DNA from 2 places in the Thermus sp. NMX2.A1 genome. Region 1 is predicted to be linked to the other one. Evidence: riboswitches for the same ligand, from Rfam matches in the RefSeq annotation. Region 1 holds a riboswitch; the other holds the start of a gene.
What was found. A riboswitch is a leader RNA that binds a small molecule or an ion and turns the genes downstream of it on or off. The one in region 1 is predicted to bind cobalamin.
Positions count from the first base shown of each region.

Region 2: linked by a shared signal. The riboswitch ahead of TNMX_RS07680 (acyl-CoA thioesterase) and the one ahead of TNMX_RS01725 (ABC transporter substrate-binding protein) in region 1 are both predicted to bind cobalamin.

Region 1 covers NZ_ATNI01000027.1:4,596-16,005, reverse strand. The annotation lists gene TNMX_RS01750 (NADPH:quinone oxidoreductase family protein) at 1-32, opposite strand, end outside; gene TNMX_RS01745 (carbohydrate ABC transporter permease) at 42-848, opposite strand; gene TNMX_RS01740 (carbohydrate ABC transporter permease) at 848-1,957, opposite strand; gene TNMX_RS01735 (ABC transporter substrate-binding protein) at 2,010-3,245, opposite strand; gene TNMX_RS01730 (ROK family transcriptional regulator) at 3,202-4,395, opposite strand; cobalamin riboswitch at 4,527-4,687, shown strand; gene TNMX_RS01725 (ABC transporter substrate-binding protein) at 4,819-5,673, shown strand; gene TNMX_RS01720 (iron ABC transporter permease) at 5,677-6,705, shown strand; gene TNMX_RS01715 (ABC transporter ATP-binding protein) at 6,692-7,444, shown strand; gene TNMX_RS01710 (hypothetical protein) at 7,425-7,739, shown strand; gene TNMX_RS01705 (SDR family oxidoreductase) at 7,824-8,561, shown strand; gene TNMX_RS01700 (serine hydrolase) at 8,594-9,760, shown strand; gene mntR (manganese-dependent transcriptional regulator MntR) at 9,742-10,413, opposite strand; partial or broken gene TNMX_RS01690 (DUF72 domain-containing protein) at 10,444-10,779, opposite strand; gene TNMX_RS01685 (DUF523 and DUF1722 domain-containing protein) at 10,858-11,410, shown strand, end outside.
Region 2 covers NZ_ATNI01000072.1:255-7,610, forward strand. The annotation lists partial or broken gene TNMX_RS07675 (alkaline phosphatase) at 1-1,130, shown strand, start outside; cobalamin riboswitch at 1,344-1,496, shown strand; gene TNMX_RS07680 (acyl-CoA thioesterase) at 1,706-2,062, shown strand; gene metE (5-methyltetrahydropteroyltriglutamate--homocysteine S-methyltransferase) at 2,111-4,357, shown strand; gene TNMX_RS07690 (ribonucleotide-diphosphate reductase subunit beta) at 4,341-5,312, shown strand; gene TNMX_RS07695 (ribonucleoside-diphosphate reductase subunit alpha) at 5,322-6,992, shown strand; gene surE (5'/3'-nucleotidase SurE) at 7,021-7,356, opposite strand, start outside.

The DNA.
Region 1 (11,410 bases):
CCTTGAAGGCGTTCTTGCACCCAGGCGCGCATGGCAGGAGTCTACCCCTTTACCGAGCCAGCCAGGAGCCCCCGAAGGAAGTACCGGCCCAGGAAGATGTAGACCAGAAGGGTGGGTAAAGCGGCCAGAATGGCCCCGGCCATGGGCAGGTTCCACTTCACTGCCTCACCGCCTGCCAGTTGCGCCAGGGCCACGGTGATGGGCTGGCTTTCCGGCCGGGTCAGGGTCACGGCGAAGAGGAACTCGTTCCAGATCTGGGTGAACTGCCAGATGGCCACCACCACGAAGGCGGGGGCAGAAAGGGGCAGGATTACGTGGCGGAAGATGCCGAAGAAGCCTGCCCCGTCTATGCGGGCAGCCTCCACCAGCTCATCGGGGATTTCACTGTAGTAGTTCTTGAAGATAAGGGTGACGATGGGGATGCCGTAGACCACGTGGACCAGGATGAGGCCCCATAGGGTGCCGTAAAGGCCTATGGCCTTTACGAACTGGAAAAGGGGGATGAGGATGCTCTGGTAGGGGATGAACATCCCGAAGAGCATGAGGGCAAACAGGAGGTTAGAACCCCTAAAGGGCCACTTGGCCAGGACGTAGCCGTTGAGGGCTCCCACCAGGGCGGACAGCGCCGTGGCGGAAAGGGCCAGGACCACGCTGTTTTGGAACTTGGGCCGGAAGGCATCCCAGGCGATTTTGAAGCTTTCCCAGTACACGGGGTCCGGCCAGCGCCAGACCGTGTCCAGGGTAATCTTGGCGGGTTCCTTCAGGGCGGTGAGGATCACCAGATAGACGGGGAGAAGGAAGAAGAGGGTGGCGAGGAGTAAGAAGGCGTACAGGAAGAACCGGCCCATCAGCGCCTGACCTCCTTCCGAAGCTGGCTTACCAGGTAGGGGATGACCACCAAGGCCACCAAGAGCAAGAGGAGTATGCCGATGGCCGCCCCCTTGGCGAACTGGTTGCCGCGGAAGGCGAGGAGGTACATGTAGATGGCGGGTACATCGGTGGGGGCGTAATCCAACCCGGCCATGGCGAAGATGAGGTCAAAGATCTTCAGGGCGATGTGCCCCAGGACGATCATGGCGGAAAGGGTGATGGGGGCGAGGAGGGGAAGGATGACGTGCCGGTAGGTCTGCCACTCGCTGGCCCCGTCCACCTTGGCCGCTTCCAGCACCTCCACGGGGATTCCCCTTAGACCCGCCAGATAAAGGGCCATGGTGTAGCCGGACATCTGCCAGACCGCCGCCAGAATCACCCCCACCAGGGCTAGGCTGAAGCCGTGGGGCTCGGGGTAGGGGAGAAGGTGGGTGGTCCTGCCCAGGGTGAAGGCCCAAACCAGGAGGACCCCGCTGGACAACAGGCTCCAGAAAAGCCGCTTCCTTTCCCCTTCCTGGTGGGCTTTCCAAGCCACGTACAAGAGGGTTAGGCCCACCGCCAAGGCGGTGTAAAAGGGCAGTTGGTTCCAGTCAAAGACCCAGGTCTGCTGCCTGGTGGTGAGCCAGGGGAAGTGGAAGGGGGGTAGGCCAAAGAGGGTGGGCAGGACGTTGATCCCACCTTGGGGCTGCAAGAGCCAGCGCCAGATGGTGCCGGTGACCACGAAGGAGAGGGCCATGGGAAAGAGGAAGACGGTGCGGAAAAGGCCTTCTCCCTTGGGCCCGCGGTCCAGGGCCATGGCCAGGAGGAGGCCTAGGCCCAGGCTTCCCCCCATGAAAAAGAGGGTGAAGAAGATGAGGTTGACCACGCTTTGGCGGAAACGCACGTCCACGAAGCCGGTGAAGAGTTCACGGTAGTTTTCCAGGCCCACGAAGTGGAGCTCTGGCCTCAGGGCCAGGGCCTGGGCTGGGTTCTTTCCCCAGTCGGTGAGGGAAACCCAGAGGTTTTGCCCGATGAATCCGTAGACGAAGATGCCCACGGCCACCAAGGAGGGGAGGAGGACCAGGAAGGCTACGATCCGGTCGCGCATGCTCTCTCCGGAAAAGCCCGTGGGGGCTTTTGCCCCCACGGGCCGAGGAAGCTTAGCGGCCCAAGCCCACCTGGTTGGCGATGGCCTGGGCGGCGTTGGCGGCCGCCTGGGGGCTCTTGGTCTGCAGGAAGATCTCCATCACGGTGCCGAACTGGCTCATGAAGCTTTCCGGAGCCACGGCCCCGTGGACCAAAGAGCCCACGATGCGGTTGGACTTCCAGTCCTTCATCGCCGCCTGGCCGTAGGCGTTGTACTTGGCGGGGTCGGAGTCCAGCCGGGCGGAGATGGAGCCCTTCAGGGGGTTAAAGGTGTCCTGGCCCTCCTTGGAGCCCACCAACTTGAGCCAGTTGATGGCGTTTTGCCGGTTCTTGGCTCCCTTGGGCAGGCCAAAGGAGTCGGAGAGCATCATGAAGACCCCTTGGGTGCCGGGGGAGGGGGCCCAGGCGAAGTCCACACCGGGCTTCAGCTTCAGCGTGGTGCTCATGTAGCCGGCGGCCCAGTCGCCCATGATGTTGAAAGCGGCCTTGCCCTGGACTACCCGGTCCACCGCCTGTTGCCAGGAAAGCCCCGCGGCGTCCTTGTTGGCGCAATCCAGCACCTTGCCAAAGGTTTCCCATACGGCCACCGCCTTGGGGTCGGTGAACTTTAGCTTGCCGCTCCAGAGGTTATTCCAGCCGTCGGCTCCCAGGGTGGCCAGGGCCACGCTTTCCCAAAGGTGCTGCTGGGTCCAGTTCTCGCCCAGGGCCAAGGGTGCTTCAAGGCCCTTCCGCTTCAAGGTCTGGCAGGTGGCGAGGAACTCCGCCCAGGTCTTGGGCGGGGTCACCCCCCATTCCTTCAGCTTGGCGGGGATGTACCACATGACGTTGGAGCGGTGGATGTTGACGGGCACGCTCCAGATGCCTCCCTTGTAGGAGAGGAGGTCGATGAGGCCCTTGGGGAAGGCTTGGAGCCAACCCTCCTGCCGGAAGAGGCTGGTGAGGTCCTCCATGCGGTCGGCCACCACCCAGGTGCCGATGAGTTCCTGCCCGGCGTGCACCTGGAAGGTATCGGGCGGGTCACCGCCCAGCATGCGGGTCTTCAGGACCGCCTTGGCGTTCACCCCTGCCCCGCCGGTAACCGTGGCGTTGATGACCTCCACACCGGGATACTTTTGCTTATAAAGCCGGATGAGGGCCTCGAGGGCCGGGCCTTCGTCTCCCGCCCACCAGGAGAAGATCTCCAGCTTGCCCGTCTGGGCCAGGGCGCTAAGCCCCAAGGCCACGCCGATCGCCAAAAGCCACTTCCTCATACCTACCTCCATTGCGACGTGGGCTTTCTGCCCACAGGCCGCCCAGCTCGAAAAACCTCACCAAAAAGAGGCTAGCCCCACCCACCGCCGGGGCCAGGTGACCATAAAGGGAAGGTTGCACGGGCAAGGAACGATGGGCTTCCAGGAAGGCATGGGCCGCCAAGGACTGGCGCAAGGATTGCTCCAGGTAGGGGAAGAACTCGGCCGCCTTGCCCCCTATGACCACCCGGGCCGGGTCGTAGGCCACCGCCAGGTTGGCGAGGAACCGCCCCAAGGCCTCGCCCAGATGATGGATGGCCTCGAGGGCCAAAGCCTCCCCCTGCTTGGCCTGCTGGAGCAGGGCCTCGAGGGCCCCCGCCTTTCCGCCCAGGGACCGGTAATGCTCCAAGAGGGCACCGAGGCCCAGTTCGGTTTCCAGGCACCCCACCCGGCCGCAGGCGCAGGGCTTGTGCCCCTGGCCGAGCCAGTGGCCCAGCTCCCCAGCGGCCCCACCCGCTCCCCGCAGGATCCGGCTATCCGATACCACCCCGATTCCCAAGCCCGTGCTGAGCACCAGGTAGGCGAGGTTAGCCTCGCCGTGAAAGAAGACCTCGGACAGGGCCGAGGCCTTGGCATCGTTTTCCAAGGCCGTGGGCAGGGGAAAGTGGGAAAGCAGGGGCCGGAGGTCCAGGTTTTTCCAGCCCAGGTTGGGGACCAGGAGGAGCCGGTCCTCCACCACCACCCCAGGCAGGGTGAACCCCAGGCCCAAGGGCCCCGGTACATGGGGAAGAATCTCCTGCAGAAGCCGTTCCAGACGTTCCCTGGGACCGGCCTCCCGGGGGTGGCTCCATTCCTTGGCCCATAGAACCTCTCCCCGCCAGTTCAGGGCCAGAAGGACGGTTTCCTCCACCCCCAGTTCCGCGCCTAGGGCAAAGCGGGCGCCAGGGCGTAGGTGCAAGAGGGTGCCGGGCCGGCCCACGGGGGGAGAGGTAAAGGCCCCTTCCTCCAGAAGGCCCTCCTGTAAAAGCTCATCCACCAGGCGGCTTACCGCGCTTTTAGCCAAACCGGTAAGCCGGGAAAGGTCCGCCCGGGTAAGGGGGCCCCGCCTCAGGTGGGCCAGAATAGCCCGGCGGTTGAGCCTGCGGATTTCCCGCGTGTCCCCTTTGCGCATCCCAGTTCCTTTCCCTTTGCCCTTTAGTTCGTTCTCGGGACTAAGTAAATCACCCGTCCCCGAATGTGTCAAGCCCTTGCCTTTTTGCCCCATTAGGCTTAGCCTGGCCTTAAGGCCCGCTAGGGCCTCAAAGCCAGGTCCGTTGCCCTGGTGCCTGGGCGCGTAGTCCAGGCTTAAAGTGGGGAAGTCCGGTGCAAGTCCGGCGCTGTCCCGCAACGGTAACCGGCCACGCTTTGGGCTTAAGCTTCGCAGGCCGGAAGCCCGAATACCTGCCAGGGCCGCCCGCCAGACCCCGAGGCGGGCACCTCACGCGGATGGGGGAGCGATGGGGGTTTGCAAAGCCATTTGCGCCCCTGCCGCTTTCCGGCAGGGGTTTTCCCTACCTCCCCCGGGCCTGGCCCTAGCGGCCTTAGGGAGGTAGGCATGAGGAGAGTTCTTTCGGTTCTTTCGGTTCTTCTGGCGCTGGCCTTTGCTTTTCCCCTTACCCTCACCGACGACCTAGGGCGCACGGTCACGGTCAAGGCACCGCCCAAACGGATCGTCACCATGTTGCCCTCGGTGACGGAAACGGTCTGCGCCCTAGGGGCTTGCGACCGCATCGTGGCCACCGACGACTACTCCGACTGGCCCGAGAGGGTGAAGGCCCTGCCCAAGGCGGGGGGGCTTTACAATCCCAACCCCGAGTTCATCGTTTCTCTGAAGCCGGATCTGGTTCTGGTTTCCAAGTACGGGCGTTTGTACGAAACCCTGGAGCGGGCGGGCCTAACGGTGTATGCGGTGCGCACCGAGACCTACGAGGACATCTTCCGCACCACCCGCACCCTGGGGAGGCTTCTTGGCCTCGAGGCCCAGGCGGAGCGCCTGGTGGCCCAGATTCAGCGGGAGGTGTACCAGGAGGAGTCCCGTGCGGCCAAGGCCACGACCCGGCCCCGGGTTTACTATGAGATCGACCCCACTCCCTACACCGTGGGTCCGGAGAGCTTCATCGGGGTCCTGATCCAAAAGGCCCGGGGGGTGAACATCATCCCCAAGGAGCTGGGTCTTTTCCCCAAGATCGCCCCCGAGTTCGTGGTGGAGAAGAACCCCGAGGTGATCGTGGCCACCTACCCGGGTGCCCTGGAAACCATCCGGGCCAGGCCTGGCTGGAGCCGGGTGAAGGCGGTGCAGATAGGGCGCATCTGCGTGTTTACCGAGGGTCAGGATAGCCTCCTCTCCCGCCCAGGCCCCCGGGTGGCCCAAGGGCTTAGGCTTCTGGTGGATTGCTTCCATGGGCGTTAGGCCATGACCCGGGCCCTCCCCCTGGCCCTTAGGCGGAGCCTGGTCTTTTTCTGGCTCCTCCTCCTGCTCCTCCTGGCCCTGGTGTTGGGGGTAGCCATGGGGGCGGTGAGCCTGCCGCCGGGCGAGGTGCTCCAGGCCCTTTTGGGCCTAAAGGAGAATCCCATCGTCACGGAGATGCGGCTCCCCAGGGTCCTGGGGGGGATGCTGGTGGGGGCGGCCTTGGGGATGGCGGGGGCCAGCTTCCAGGGGCTTTTCCGCAATCCCCTGGCCGACCCCTATCTCATGGGCTCGGCGGCGGGAGCGGCCTTCGCCGTGGCCCTTCTGGCCAGCTTGCTGGGGGGCCTGGCCCCCGCCTTTGCCCAGCACGCCATCTTCCAAAGCCTGCCCCTTTCCGCTACCCTCTTCGGGTTCCTCGGGGCCCTCTCCGCCAGCTTCCTCACCCTGGTTCTGGCAGGGGGGGCGGCCCGGACGGGGGAGCTGGTTCTGGCAGGGGTGGTGGTGGGGAGCGTTCTGACCGGGGCCACCACCTACCTGATGATGCAGGACGCCGACCGGGTGCGGGCGGTCTTCGCCTACACCCTGGGCAACCTGGCCTTCATGGGCTGGCCTTCGGTGAAGGCCATGGTCCTTTTTTTCCTTCTGGCCCTTCCCCCGCTCTTGCTTTTAGGGCGGGTGTTGAACGCCCTCCAGCTGGGGGAGGAGGTGGCCCGGAGTATGGGGCTACCCCTCGAGGGCCTGAAACTCCTCCTCCTCCTTGCCGCAAGCCTGTTGGTGGCTGCTGCCGTGGCCCAGGCGGGGATCATCGGCTTCGTGGGCCTGATTACCCCCCATCTCCTCCGGCGCCTCTTGGGCGAGGATTACCGGTTGCTTCTGCCTGCTTCTGCCCTAGGCGGGGCGGTTCTCCTAACGCTGGCGGACCTCCTGGCCCGCACCCTTACCCGGCCGGCGGAGCTTCCCGTGGGGGTGGTGACCACTCTTCTTGGGGGGCCATTCTTCCTGTACCTGATGTGGAGGCGGCGTGGAAGGGCTTGAGGCCAAGGGGATCGTGGGGCCCTATGCCCTCTTAGGGGTGGACCTGGCCGTAAGGCCGGGGGAGTGGGTGACCCTTTTGGGCCCCAATGGATCGGGGAAGAGCACCCTTCTGAGGGTTATGGCGGGGCTCCTCCGGCCCAGGGCAGGGGGGGTCTTTCTGGAGGGGAAGCCCCTTCGGGGTTATGGAAGCTATGCCCGGGGCCGGCTCCTCGCCTACCTGCCCCAGGGAGGCCCCTACCCGGAGGGGCTCTTGGTGGAGGAGGTGGTGCGCTTAGGAAGGCTTCCCCACCTGGGCCTTTGGGGGCGCGAGGGGCGGGAGGATGTGGAAGCGGTGGAGTGGGCTTTGGAGGTTACGGGGGCTTCCCGTTTCCGGGGCCGGTACCTGGGTAGCCTTTCCGGCGGGGAGCGCCAGCGGGTTCTTCTGGCCCGGGCCCTGGCGGCGAGGCCCCGCTACCTCCTTCTGGACGAACCCACCACCTTCCTGGACCTGGAATACCAGGGTGGGCTTCTGGCCCTCTTCCAAAACCTGGTTGCCAAGGGGATGGGGATTCTTTCCGTCCTTCACGACCCCAACCAGGCGGCTTTGGCCGGACGGGTGGCGGTGTTGAAAGGAGGACGGCTTTTGGCGGAAGGAGAGCCGGAGGCGGTGCTCACGGAAGCCCTTCTGCAAAACCTCTACGGCCCAGGGGTGCGGGTGGCCCACCTCATGGGGAGGCCCCATGTCTACCTGGACGGATAGGGCCAGGCTCTACATCCGGGGCCGGGCTTTCCTCCTGGACCTTGGGGAGGAGGTGGCCTTTTACACGGAATCCGGACCCAAGAGGGCCCGTTACCTCCTGGTGGGTAAGCTTTCCCTGCCCGAGCGCCTGCGGCTTGGCCTGCCCCGGGAAGGGGTTCTCCACTACCCTTTGCCGGTGGACCCCTTGGCCTTTGAGTGGGAGGGGGAGACCCTGATCCTTCCGGGGCTCAGGGTGTATCTGGGAGGACCTCCGGCCTTTGTGGAAACCCCTTACTACGCCTGGCGGCTGGGGTGAGGCCAAGAAGCCCTTGACGGAAACCCCGCCACGGGGTAGGGTGAACTTACCGACCGTTCGGTCGCCAGACACAGGAGGTGGCGGATGCGGCTAAAGGACAAGGTGGTGCTGATCACGGGAGCGGCCCACGGGATCGGCCGGGCTACCCTGGAGCTGTTTGCCCGGGAGGGGGCCAGGCTGGTGGCCTGCGATCTGGAGGAGGAGCCCCTAAGGGAGGCGGCGGCGGCCACGGGGGCCTTGGCCCTTCCCATGAACGTGGCCGACCCGCTTTCCGTGGAGAGGGGATTCCAGGAGGCCCTTCAGGCCATGGGCCGCCTGGACGGGGTGGTGCACTATGCCGGCATCACCCGGGACAACTTCCACTGGAACATGCCCCTGGAGGACTGGGAGGCGGTGTTGAGGGTGAACCTTACGGGAAGCTTCCTGGTGGCCAAAGCGGCCTCCGAGGCCATGCGGGAGCGGAACCCTGGTTCCATTGTGCTCACCAGTTCCCGGGTGTACCTGGGTAACCTGGGGCAGGCCAACTATGCGGCTTCCAAGGCGGGGGTGGTGGGGCTTACCCGCACCCTGGCCCTGGAGCTGGGGCGGTACGGGATCCGGGTGAACGCCCTGGCCCCCGGGTTCATCGAGACCCGGATGACGGCTAAGGTGCCGGAGAAGGTGCGGGAGAAGGCCATCGCCGCCACACCCTTGGGCCGGGCCGGCCAGCCCATAGAGGTGGCCTACGCCGCCCTTTTCCTGGTTTCGGATGAATCCAGTTTCATCACCGGCCAGGTCCTCTTCGTGGATGGGGGTAGAACGGTGGGGGCTGCTCCCGCCTGAGGGTAGGGAGGCTAGGTCCCCAAGGGGGAACCATGGATTTTTCCCGGCTGGATGGTTTTTTGAAGAGGCAGGTGGCTGAGGGGCTTCTTCCCGGGTATGTGGCCCTGGTGGCCCGGGGGGGAGAGGTGGTCTACCAGGGAGTGGGAGGGTATCTGGATCCGGAAAGGGCTCTTCCCATGCGGGAAGACGCTCTTTTCCGCATCTACTCCATGACCAAGCCCTGGGTTTCCGCCCTAGCCCTCACCTTCGTGGAGGAGGGCAGCCTTTCCCTTCTGGACCCTGTGGAAAAGTACCTGCCGGGGTTCGCCGGGGTCAAGGTGGGGCGGGAAGTGGGGGAGGAGGTGGCCCTCGAGGCCCTTAGGCGGCCCCTCACCGTCTACGACCTCCTGCGCCACACGGCGGGCTTTACCTATGGGGTCTTCTTCCGCTCCCCGGTGAAACGGCTCTACCTGGAGGCGGGGGTGGACCGGTTTGACCTTTCCCGGGAGGAATTTCTTGGGCGCCTGACCGCTTTGCCCCTGCGCTTTCAGCCGGGAGAGGCCTTTGAGTACGGGCTTTCCACCGATGTGCTTGGACATCTTTTGGAGGTGCTTTCGGGGAGAAGCCTGGCGGAGCTCTTGGAGGAACGGGTGTTCGCCCCCTTGGGGATGCGGAACTCGGGCTTTCTGGCCAGGGATCCCACCCGTTTGGCAAGGCCCTTCCCCCAGGACCCGGAAACGGGCAGGTCCATCCGCCTGATCCCCGTGGAGGCGGAGCCCCCCCGGTATGCGGGGGGCCTGGGCGGGGTGAGCACGGCCTGGGACTACCTGCGGTTCCTGGAGGCCCTGCGCACGGGCCGGGGTGTGTTGCACCCGAGCCTGTGCCGCCTCATGACCCACGACCACCTGGGTCCCCTTTACGAAGCCGGGTTGCGGCGGGGCTTGGAGTACACCCCAGGTCCGGGTTACGGCTTTGGCCTGGGGGTGGCGGTGCGTTTGGGCCATGGGGGTCTGGCTCCGGGAAGCCCCGGCGACTTCTACTGGTGGGGGTTTGCCGGCACGTATTTCCTGGTGGATCCCCCCCTGGAACTGAGCGCCTTGCTTTTCACCCAGGCCCCCAATCTCCTTTCCGTGCTGGAGCCGGAAAAGGCTCTTCACTCCCGGCTTGGGCAGCGGCTTGGCCTGGCCTTCCGCACCCTGGTTTACGGGGCCCTTTCCTGAAGGGCCTCTACCCCAATGGCCTGGGCCAGCTCCTCGGGAAGGCGCAATACCTCCCCTGCCATTTCGATGCCCACCCCGTCACCTTTCTCCACCACCCTAAGGACCTTTCCAGGAACCAGGCCCAGCTTGGCCAGGAGGTTGAGGGTGCCCCGGTCCTGGGCCAGGGCCCGCACCACCCGGGCCTTCCCCAAGGGGGCCTGGGAGAGGGGGAGGGCTGGGGCTTCCGGCAGGGCCAGGTCCTTGGTGGGGATGGGGTCCCCGTGGGGGTCAAAGGGAGGGTGGCCTAACAACTCGGCGATCCTTTCCTCAAAGGCCTCGCTGATCACGTGCTCTAGCCGTTCCGCCTCCTGGTGGACCTCTTCCCAACCGTAGCCGAGGGCCTGGTGCAGGTAGGCCTCGAGGAGCCGGTGGTGCCTTAGGACCTCCAGGGCGATCCGCCGCCCGGCCTCGGTGAGCCGGGCCCCCTGGTAGGGGGCATGCTCCACCAGGCCCAAGGCGGTGAGCTTCTTGAGCATCTCCGTCACCGAGGGGGGTTTAACCCCCAAGCGCTCGGCAAGCGCCTGGGTGGGCACCGGGCCTTGCCGCTCCGCCTCCAGGAGGAAAAGCTGCTTAAGGTAGTCCTCCTGGGCCTCGGACAGGGGAGGGCGCGCCATCCCCCTCAAGGTAGCATGAAACCCTAGGGGTTAAAGAAGCTTCTTGGCCCAGGGGGGAGGCCCTAGGCCCAGGAGGCCTTTAAGCCCCAGGGCTGCCTCCACGCCCTGGGTGCCGTAGTTGTTGTTGAAGATGACGAAAACCGTCTCGGCCTTCTCCGCAAGGGTCAGGGTAGCCTGGGCCAGGTCCTGAAGCTCCTCTTCCGAGTAACGCCAGTTGAAGCGCTCGTAGGGCTTCTGGTGCGGGCCTTTCCAGGACTCTGCGTTTCTTCCGTGGCATCGGAGCACCGCCACGGGGTGGGTGGGTTCCAGGACCCGGGGTGGGGCCTCGGGATGGAGTGGGGCATCCACGCTCACGTGGATATCCCCGCCCTCCTAAAGGGGGCGGGGGCCTCCTTTTTGCGTTGGGCTACGTTTACCTAAGGGATACCGCAGGAAAATGAAAAAATGGAAGCCTTTTGGCCTCGGCCTAAGTTAGTGGTGAGCGCTTGCTTAGGTTTTGCTGCGGTGCGCTACTCAGGGCAACTTATACCCGACCGCTTCGTGGCCACTTTACGGGATTATGTGGACTTTGTTCCCATCTGTCCGGAGGTGGAAATCGGTCTTGGGGTGCCTAGGCCCCCGGTGCGGCTGGTGCGGGATGACGGGAGGGTGCGGATGGTCCAACCCCTGACGGGGGAGGACTTAACGGAACGGATGGCGGCTTTCAGCCAGGAGTTTCTTGCCTCCTTAGGCCAAGTGGCGGGCTTTATCCTGAAAAACCGTTCCCCCTCCTGTGCCCTTAAGGATGCGAAGGTCCATGCCCACCCCGATCAGGGCGGGGTGGTAGCGAGGGGCCCCGGGCTTTTCGCCTGTGCGGTAGAGGCGGCCTTCCCTCTTGTACCCAAGGAGGACGAGGGCCGTCTTACCCATGCTCGCATTCGAAGCCACTTCCTCATGCGTATCTTCGCCCTGGCACGGATCCGGCGCCTCGAGGATCTCCCTAGCCTCATGGCTTTTC
Region 2 (7,356 bases), on a different contig from region 1:
TTGCCGCAGCCAAGGAGATGGGGAAGGCTGTGGGGCTGGTGACCACCACCACCGCAACCCATGCCACCCCCGCCAGCTTCGTGATTTCCAATCCCGACCGCAACGCCGAGGAGAGGATCGCGGGCCAGTATCTGGAGTTTGGGGCCGAGGTCTACCTGGGGGGCGGGGATCGCTTCTTCAACCCCGAGAAGCGCAAGGACAAGAAGGACATGTATGCCGCCTTCGCTCAGGCAGGCTACGGAGTGGTCCGCACTCCCGAGGAGCTGGCCCGCTCCAACGCCAGCAAGCTCCTTGGCATCTTCTCTGACGGCCACGTGCCCTACGAGGTGGACCGCCGCTTCCAGGGGGTGAAGGTACCGAGCCTCAAGGAGATGGTGCAGGCCGCCTTGGCCCGCTTGGCCGCCTACCGCAATGGGTTTGTCCTCCAGGTGGAAGCCGGGCGCATTGACCACGCCAACCACCTCAACGATCCCGCCGCCACCTTGTGGGATGTGCTGGCGGCCGACGAAACCCTGGAACTCCTCACCGCCTTCGCGGACCGGAACCCCGACACCCTCCTCATCTTGGTATCCGACCACGCCACGGGCACGGGGGCCCTGTACGGAACGGGCAGAAGCTACCTGGAAAGCAGCGTGGGCCTGGACCTCCTGGAAGGCCAGAAGGCCAGCTTTGAGCACATGCTGCGTGTCCTAGGGAACAACCCCGACCCCAGCCAGGTAAAGGAAGCCTTCCGGACCATGAAGGGCGTGACCTTGGAGGACGCCGAAGCCCAGATGGTGGTGGAGGCCATCACCAAGAAGGTCCACCGCCCCGATGGGGTGCGCTACGGCGTCCAGCCCAGCAACACCCTTTCCTGGGCCATGGTGCAGAAGGACGCCAAGAAGCCTGACCGGCCCAACATCGGCTGGAACTCCGGCCAGCACACGGCAAGCCCGGTGATGCTGGCCCTTTACGGCCAGGGCCTCCGCTTCCTCCCTCTGGGCCTCTTGGACAACACCCATGTCTTCCGGCTGATGGGCGAAGCCTTGGGCATTCGCTACCAGAACCCGGTTATGTCCGAGGAAGAGGCCCTCGAGGTTCTCAAGGCCCGCCCCGTGGGCATGGCTCACCCCGAGGACATCTGGGCCTAGGGCCATGCTCCCCTGAACCCCTTAAACGCTCTCGGGGCAGGAAACTTGGCAGATGCTCCTTCCTTCAGGCCGCCACCTTAGGCGGCCTGTTATATTTTGGCTCCGAGGCACGTCCCACCAGGGCTCCTCGGACAAATCCCCGATTCCCAAAAGGGGAAGCCTAGGCCTATTGACCTGGGATTCAAGATATGGTAGCTTCACTGGTAAGACACCCAAGACTTAGGGTGTCTTGGCCGCGATGCCAGGCCGACAGGCCTGGACGCCGGCCGGCGGTGGGGGAAGTCCGGTGCAAGTCCGGCGCTGTCCCGCAACGGTAACCGGCTCTGTCCGGAAGCCCGAGTACCCGCTTCGCGGCCTTACCCCGTAGCCCTCGAGGCAAGGGTGAAGGTGGTGATGCCTGTGGGACCTTAGACTCCTAACCCCCCAAAACCCGGTGGCCCAAGGACCTTGGGCCAGGCGACCTTAGGCAAGTTCTTGCCCAGCACGGGGTTACTCCCCTTGGGCAGGTAGAAGGGATGATTTAGCTTTTACGGGCCCAAAGACGGCCCTGGAGGTCCGTGGTGAAGGAAACGCGCATGGTCTACCCGGTTTTCCCTGGGGAAACCAACCATTACGGGACCCTTTTTGGCGGCACCGCCATGGCCTGGATGGACCAGGCAGCCTTCGTGGCCGCAACCCGCCACGCCAGGCGCAAGGTGGTGACGGTGCACTCGGATGCGGTGGACTTCAAGCGCCCCGTGCCCCTGGGCTCCATCGTGGAGCTTGTAGCCCGGGTAATAGAGGTGGGCCGCACCTCCATGCGGGTGGAGGTGGAGATGTGGGTGGAGCCCATAGAGGTGGGTAGGGAACCCTACCTGGCAGCTAAGGGCGGATTTGTGCTGGTGGCGGTGGACGAGGTGGGGCGGCCGGTTTCCGTTCCCCCTCTTTCCTAACTCCCAGTGGGCCACCCTACCCTGGTCATGCGAAAGTTGAGGTAAGCGATGCGGGAAAAATTCCATGCGTCTTTAGAAGGCAACATCCGGACCCTGGCTTTTGGCCTTCCCCGGCTGGGCCCTAACCGGGAGTACAAGCGGCTTCTGGAAGCCTACTGGCAGGGCTCCTTGCCGAGGGAGGAGTTCCTCCAGGCCCTCGAGGACCTCGAGGGTCTCAGGATGGCCACCTATCGGGAACACGTGGACCTTTATCCAGCAGGGGAGCTCAGCCTGTACGACCCCATGCTGGACCTGGCGGTGGCCCTTGGGGTCTACCCCGTGGAACCTTTTGACCTGGAAGGCTATTACGCCCTGGCCCGGGGCAAGGGGGCCCTTCCCCTTAGGAAGTGGTTTGGCACCAACTACCACTACCTGGTCCCCCGGCTTCCGGAAAAACCCCGCTACACCCCAAGGCGGGGCTTTTTCCCCTATCCTGTTGGCCAAAAAACCCCAGGCTCGGCGGAAGGCCTTCCCACCCTGCTCGGTCCCTACACCCTTCTGCGCCTGGCGCAAAACCCCCCCGAGAGGGTGGAGGACCACCTCGAGGCCCTGGTGGAGGCCTATGCGGAGCTTCTTGAGCCTTTTGCCGGCACCCTCTTCCTCCTCCAAGAACCGGCCCTGGGGTTGGATGGGGTGGAACGGGACCTACCCCACCTCCTGAAAGCCTATGCCGCCTTGGCAAAGAGGGTACCTTTGGTCCTTCTCAGCTACTACTACCTGCCCCCGGCTTCGGAGGTGGTTCGGAGCCTGGCCAACCTTCCCTTGCGGGGCCTTGGGGTCTTCCCGGTAGGGGAAGCCCTGCCCAAGCTACCCCCAGGAATGGCCCTGGTCCTAGGGGTGGTGGAGGGGCAAGGCGTGTGGCGAACCCATCTCCTGGCCCTAGGAGGGATCCTGCCCCTGCTAGAGGGGCAGGAGGTCTGGCTGGCCCCTAAGGCCCCCCTTTTCCATCTGCCCTGGCGGGTGGATGAGCCCTTGCCCAAGGCCCTCGAGGGCCGGCTTGCCTTTGCCGTGGAAAGGCTACAGGAACTTTCCCTCCTCAAAGAGCTCTTGACGGATGGGCAAGGCCCAGCAGGCCACCTCGAGGCGGCCACCTCGCCCTCAAGGGCATACCAAGCCGCCAGGGCCTGGTACACCCCGCCTCCCGCCTGGGAGCTCCACCCTTCTCCCCCACCTCCCCCTAGGCCCCCCCTGGAGGTGCGGCGCCAGGCCCAGCAAGACCTCGGCCTCCCCCCCTTCCCCACCACCACCATCGGCAGCTTCCCCCAGACGGGGAAGCTCAGGGAACTTAGGAGGCGCCTGCGCTCAGGGGAGCTGGACCAGGCCGCCTACTGGGAGAACATCAAAAAAGCCATCGAGGAAAACATCCGGTTGCAGGAGGAGCTGGGCCTGGACGTCCTGGTCCACGGGGAACCCGAACGAAGCGACATGGTGGAGTTCTTCGCCGAACGCCTACAGGGCTTTTTCATCACCCAGAAGGGTTTCGTCCTTTCCTACGGAAGCCGGGTCTGGCGCCCTCCCATCCTCTTTGCCCCTCCCCGGCGCCAAGAACCCCTGGTGCTTCGGGAAACCCTCTACGCCCAAAGCCTAACCGCCAAGCCCGTGAAGGCCATCCTAACCGGCCCCATCACCCTGGCCGCCTGGAGCTACCTGCCGGAAGGGGTTAGCTTCCCTGAGGCGGTCATGGCCCTGGCCGAGGCCCTAAGGCAGGAGGTGCGGGACCTGGCCGCCCGTGGAATCCGCTTTGTCCAGGTGGACGAGCCAGCCCTTCTGGAAAAAATGCCCCTCAGGCGGGAAGAGCAGCCCAGCTACCTAAAACTTGCCCAGGAGGCCTTCCATCGGGTGGTGGGCGATCTGGAACCCAAGGTACAGGTGCACCAGCACCTCTGCTACTCCGATTACGCCGCCTTAAGGCCTTTCCTGGAGGCCATGGACCCCGACGTGGTGAGCGTGGAAGGAGCCCGGCAGGACCCAGCCTTCCTCCAAAGCCTTAAGGACCTTCCCCTAGAGATCGGGCCCGGGGTATTTGATGTGCACACGCCAGAGGAAGCCACGGTGGAGGAGATGCTCACCCGCCTCCAGGGCTATCTCAACTTCTTTTCCCCGGCCTCCTTGTGGGTAAACCCCGACTGCGGTCTAAAAACCCGTAAACCCCAGGAGGCCATCTCGAACCTCAGGAACATGGTGGAGGCCGCCAAGCGGCTTCGCCAAGCCCTAGGTGGAAAATCCCCAGGAGGTGGCCATGCTCACCGAACCTAGACCCCACTACCGGCCCTACCAGTACCCAAAGCTCCTGGCCTACCGGGACGCCATCCGGCACAGCTACTGGCTCCACACGGAGTTCAGCTATGCGGCAGACGTCCAGGACTACGCCCTGGCTGATCCTGAGGTGCGCTCGTTGGTGGAGCGCTCCCTTCTTGCCATCTCCCAGGTGGAGCTTTCCGTGAAGCTCTTCTGGGCCCGAACCTACGAGGTCTTCCCGAAGCCAGAGGTGGCCGAGGTGGGCATGACCTTCGCCGAAAGCGAGGTGCGTCACGCCAACGCCTACGCCCACCTTTTGGATCTCCTGGCCCTCGAGGACCGCTTTGCCCAGGCCTTGGAGAAGGAGACCGCCTTAAGGGAACGGCACCGCCACTTAACCGCGGTCCTGGGGTCCGCCTTCCGAGGCGACCTGAGGGGACACGCCCTCGCCCTCCTTCTCTTTTCCGCCTTCACCGAACACGCCTCCCTTTTCTCCCAGTTCTACGTGCTTATGGCCCTGAACAAGCGCCTTGGTCGCTTCAAGGGGATCTCCAACGCCATCGAGGCCACCAGTAAGGAGGAAAACCTGCACGGCCTCTTTGGGGTAGAGCTCCTCAGGATCCTTAGGGAAGAGCGGCCGGACCTCTTCGGGCCCTCCTTTACCGAGGAAGCCCTGGATAGGGTAGAGGCCTTCTTTCGCACGGAGGAGGCCCTTTTGGAGTGGATCTTCGCCCGGGGGGACACCGAGGCGGTGAGGGGAGAGGAGGTCCTGGAGTTCCTTAAGTGGCGGTACAACCAGGTTCTTGCCCTCCACGGCCTGCCCGCGCCGTTCCCCGTGCGGACGGAGTGCCTAAGGGATACGGAGTGGTTTGACCTAGAGCTTTTGGCGGACAAGGAAGTGGACTTCTTCAACAAGAGGAGCGTAGCCTACGCCCGCAGGGTGCAGAGCTACGACCCGGAAAGCCTTTTCTAGGAGGGAAGGATGACCAAGACCAAGCGGGAATACCGGCCCTGGTACTGGGCCAATGAATGGACGAGGCTCTACATGAGCCGGGGCTACCTTCTCCCTGGGGTGACGGTGGAGAAGAGGGTGAAGGAAATCGCCGACCGGGCGGAGGCCCTGACCCGCATCGAGGGCTTCTCCCGCAAGTTCCAGGAGTACATGGCCAAGGGTTGGTACTCCTTGGCCACCCCCATCTGGGCCAACTACGGCCTCAAGCGGGGTCTCCCCATCTCCTGCTACGGCACCTACGTGGAAGACGACACCGCCTCCATCCTGAGGGCGGTGGCGGAGATCGGCATGATGAGCAAACAGGGTGGGGGCACCTCGGTTTACCTGGGGGCCCTTCGCCCCAGGGGAGCCCCCATCCGGGACAACGGGGAAAGCAATGGTTCCTACGCCTTTGCTTCTCTCTTCGACCGGGTGATCGAGGTGTTCAACCAGGGTTCCACCCGGCGGGGGCAGTGCGCCGCCTACCTCCCTATCGAGCACCCGGACCTCGAGGAGTGGTTCAAGATCCAGCGGGAAGGAGGGGAGATCCAGTCCCTCTTCTGGGGGGTTTCCGTGGGGGATGCCTGGCTGGAGGAGGCCATCGCCGGGGACAGGGAGAAACGGGAAAGGTGGGCTAAGGTACTCAAAAGTCGCACCGAGGTGGGGATCCCCTACATCTTCTTCCGGGACAACGCCAACCGCCAGGCTCCGGAGATCTTCAAGAAGTTGGGGAAAACCATCCACGCCTCCAACCTGTGCACCGAGATCATGCTCCCCTCGGGCCTCGAGGAAAGCTTCGTGTGCTGCCTCTCCTCCCTAAACCTCCTCCACTTCGACGAGTGGAAGGACACGGACGCCGTGGAAACCCTCACCATCTTCCTGGACTCCGTGCTGGACGACTTCATCGAGAAGGCGGAGGGCATCCCCTACATGGAGCGGGCGGTGCGCTTCGCCAAGCGGTACCGGGCCATCGGGATCGGGGTTTTGGGCTGGCACAGCTACCTCCAGTCCAAGGGGATTCCCCTGGAGAACGCGGAGGCCCTTTTCCTTAACAACCTCATCTTCAAGACCATCCGGGAAAAGGCGGAGGAGGCGAGCCGCTGGCTTAGGAAGCGCCATCCGGAGGACGAACTGGCCGACCTAATGGAAAGGCGGAACGCCACCCTCCTGGCCATCGCCCCCACCAAGAGCAGCTCCTTCATCCTGGGGCAGGTTTCCCCCTCCATCGAGCCCTACACCAGCAACTACTACCTCAAGGACCTGCAAAAGGCCCGAATCGCCTTCAGGAGTCCCTTTTTGGAGGAGCTTCTCCAAGCAAAGGGAAAGAACGAGGAAAAAGTGTGGCGGAGCATCCTGGAGAGGAATGGCTCGGTACAGCACCTAGACTTCCTTTCCGACGAGGAGAAGGACGTGTTCAAGACCTTTTCCGAGATTTCCCAAAAGACCCTGGTCAACCTGGCCATCGCCCGGCAGAAGTACATCGACCAGGGCCAGTCCCTCAACCTGGTCATCCACCCCGAGGCTCCACCCAAGGACGTGAACGAGCTGTACCTGCACGCCTGGAGGGGTGGGCTCAAGGCCCTTTACTACCAGTTCAGCGCCAGTGCGGCCCAAGCTTACAGCCGGGACCTGCTGCTTTCCTGCCGGGCCTGCGAGAGCTGAAAAGAAGGCGGGCGGGACCTGAATAGGGCTAATCGTGGGCCAAAGCCGGCTGGAGCTTGGCCTCGTCGGTGAGGTCCAGCCTAAGGGGGGTGGCGGCGATGAACCCCTGCTCCACCGCCCAGCGGTCCGTTCCCTCCTCCGCCTCCTTTAGGGGCCTGGCGGCAAACCAGTAATGGGGGCGGCCCATGGGGTCCTCACCCTCCACCACCACCCCCTCGTAGGACCGCACCGACTGCCGGGTCCAGAGGAAGCCCTTGGGCCGGTGGGGCAGGTTCACGTTCACCAGGAAGGGTCGCTCCAGCCGCAGGAGGGTTTCCAGCACCCGTTCCACCCAGGGCCTCAATGCGGAGAAATCCGGGCCCGC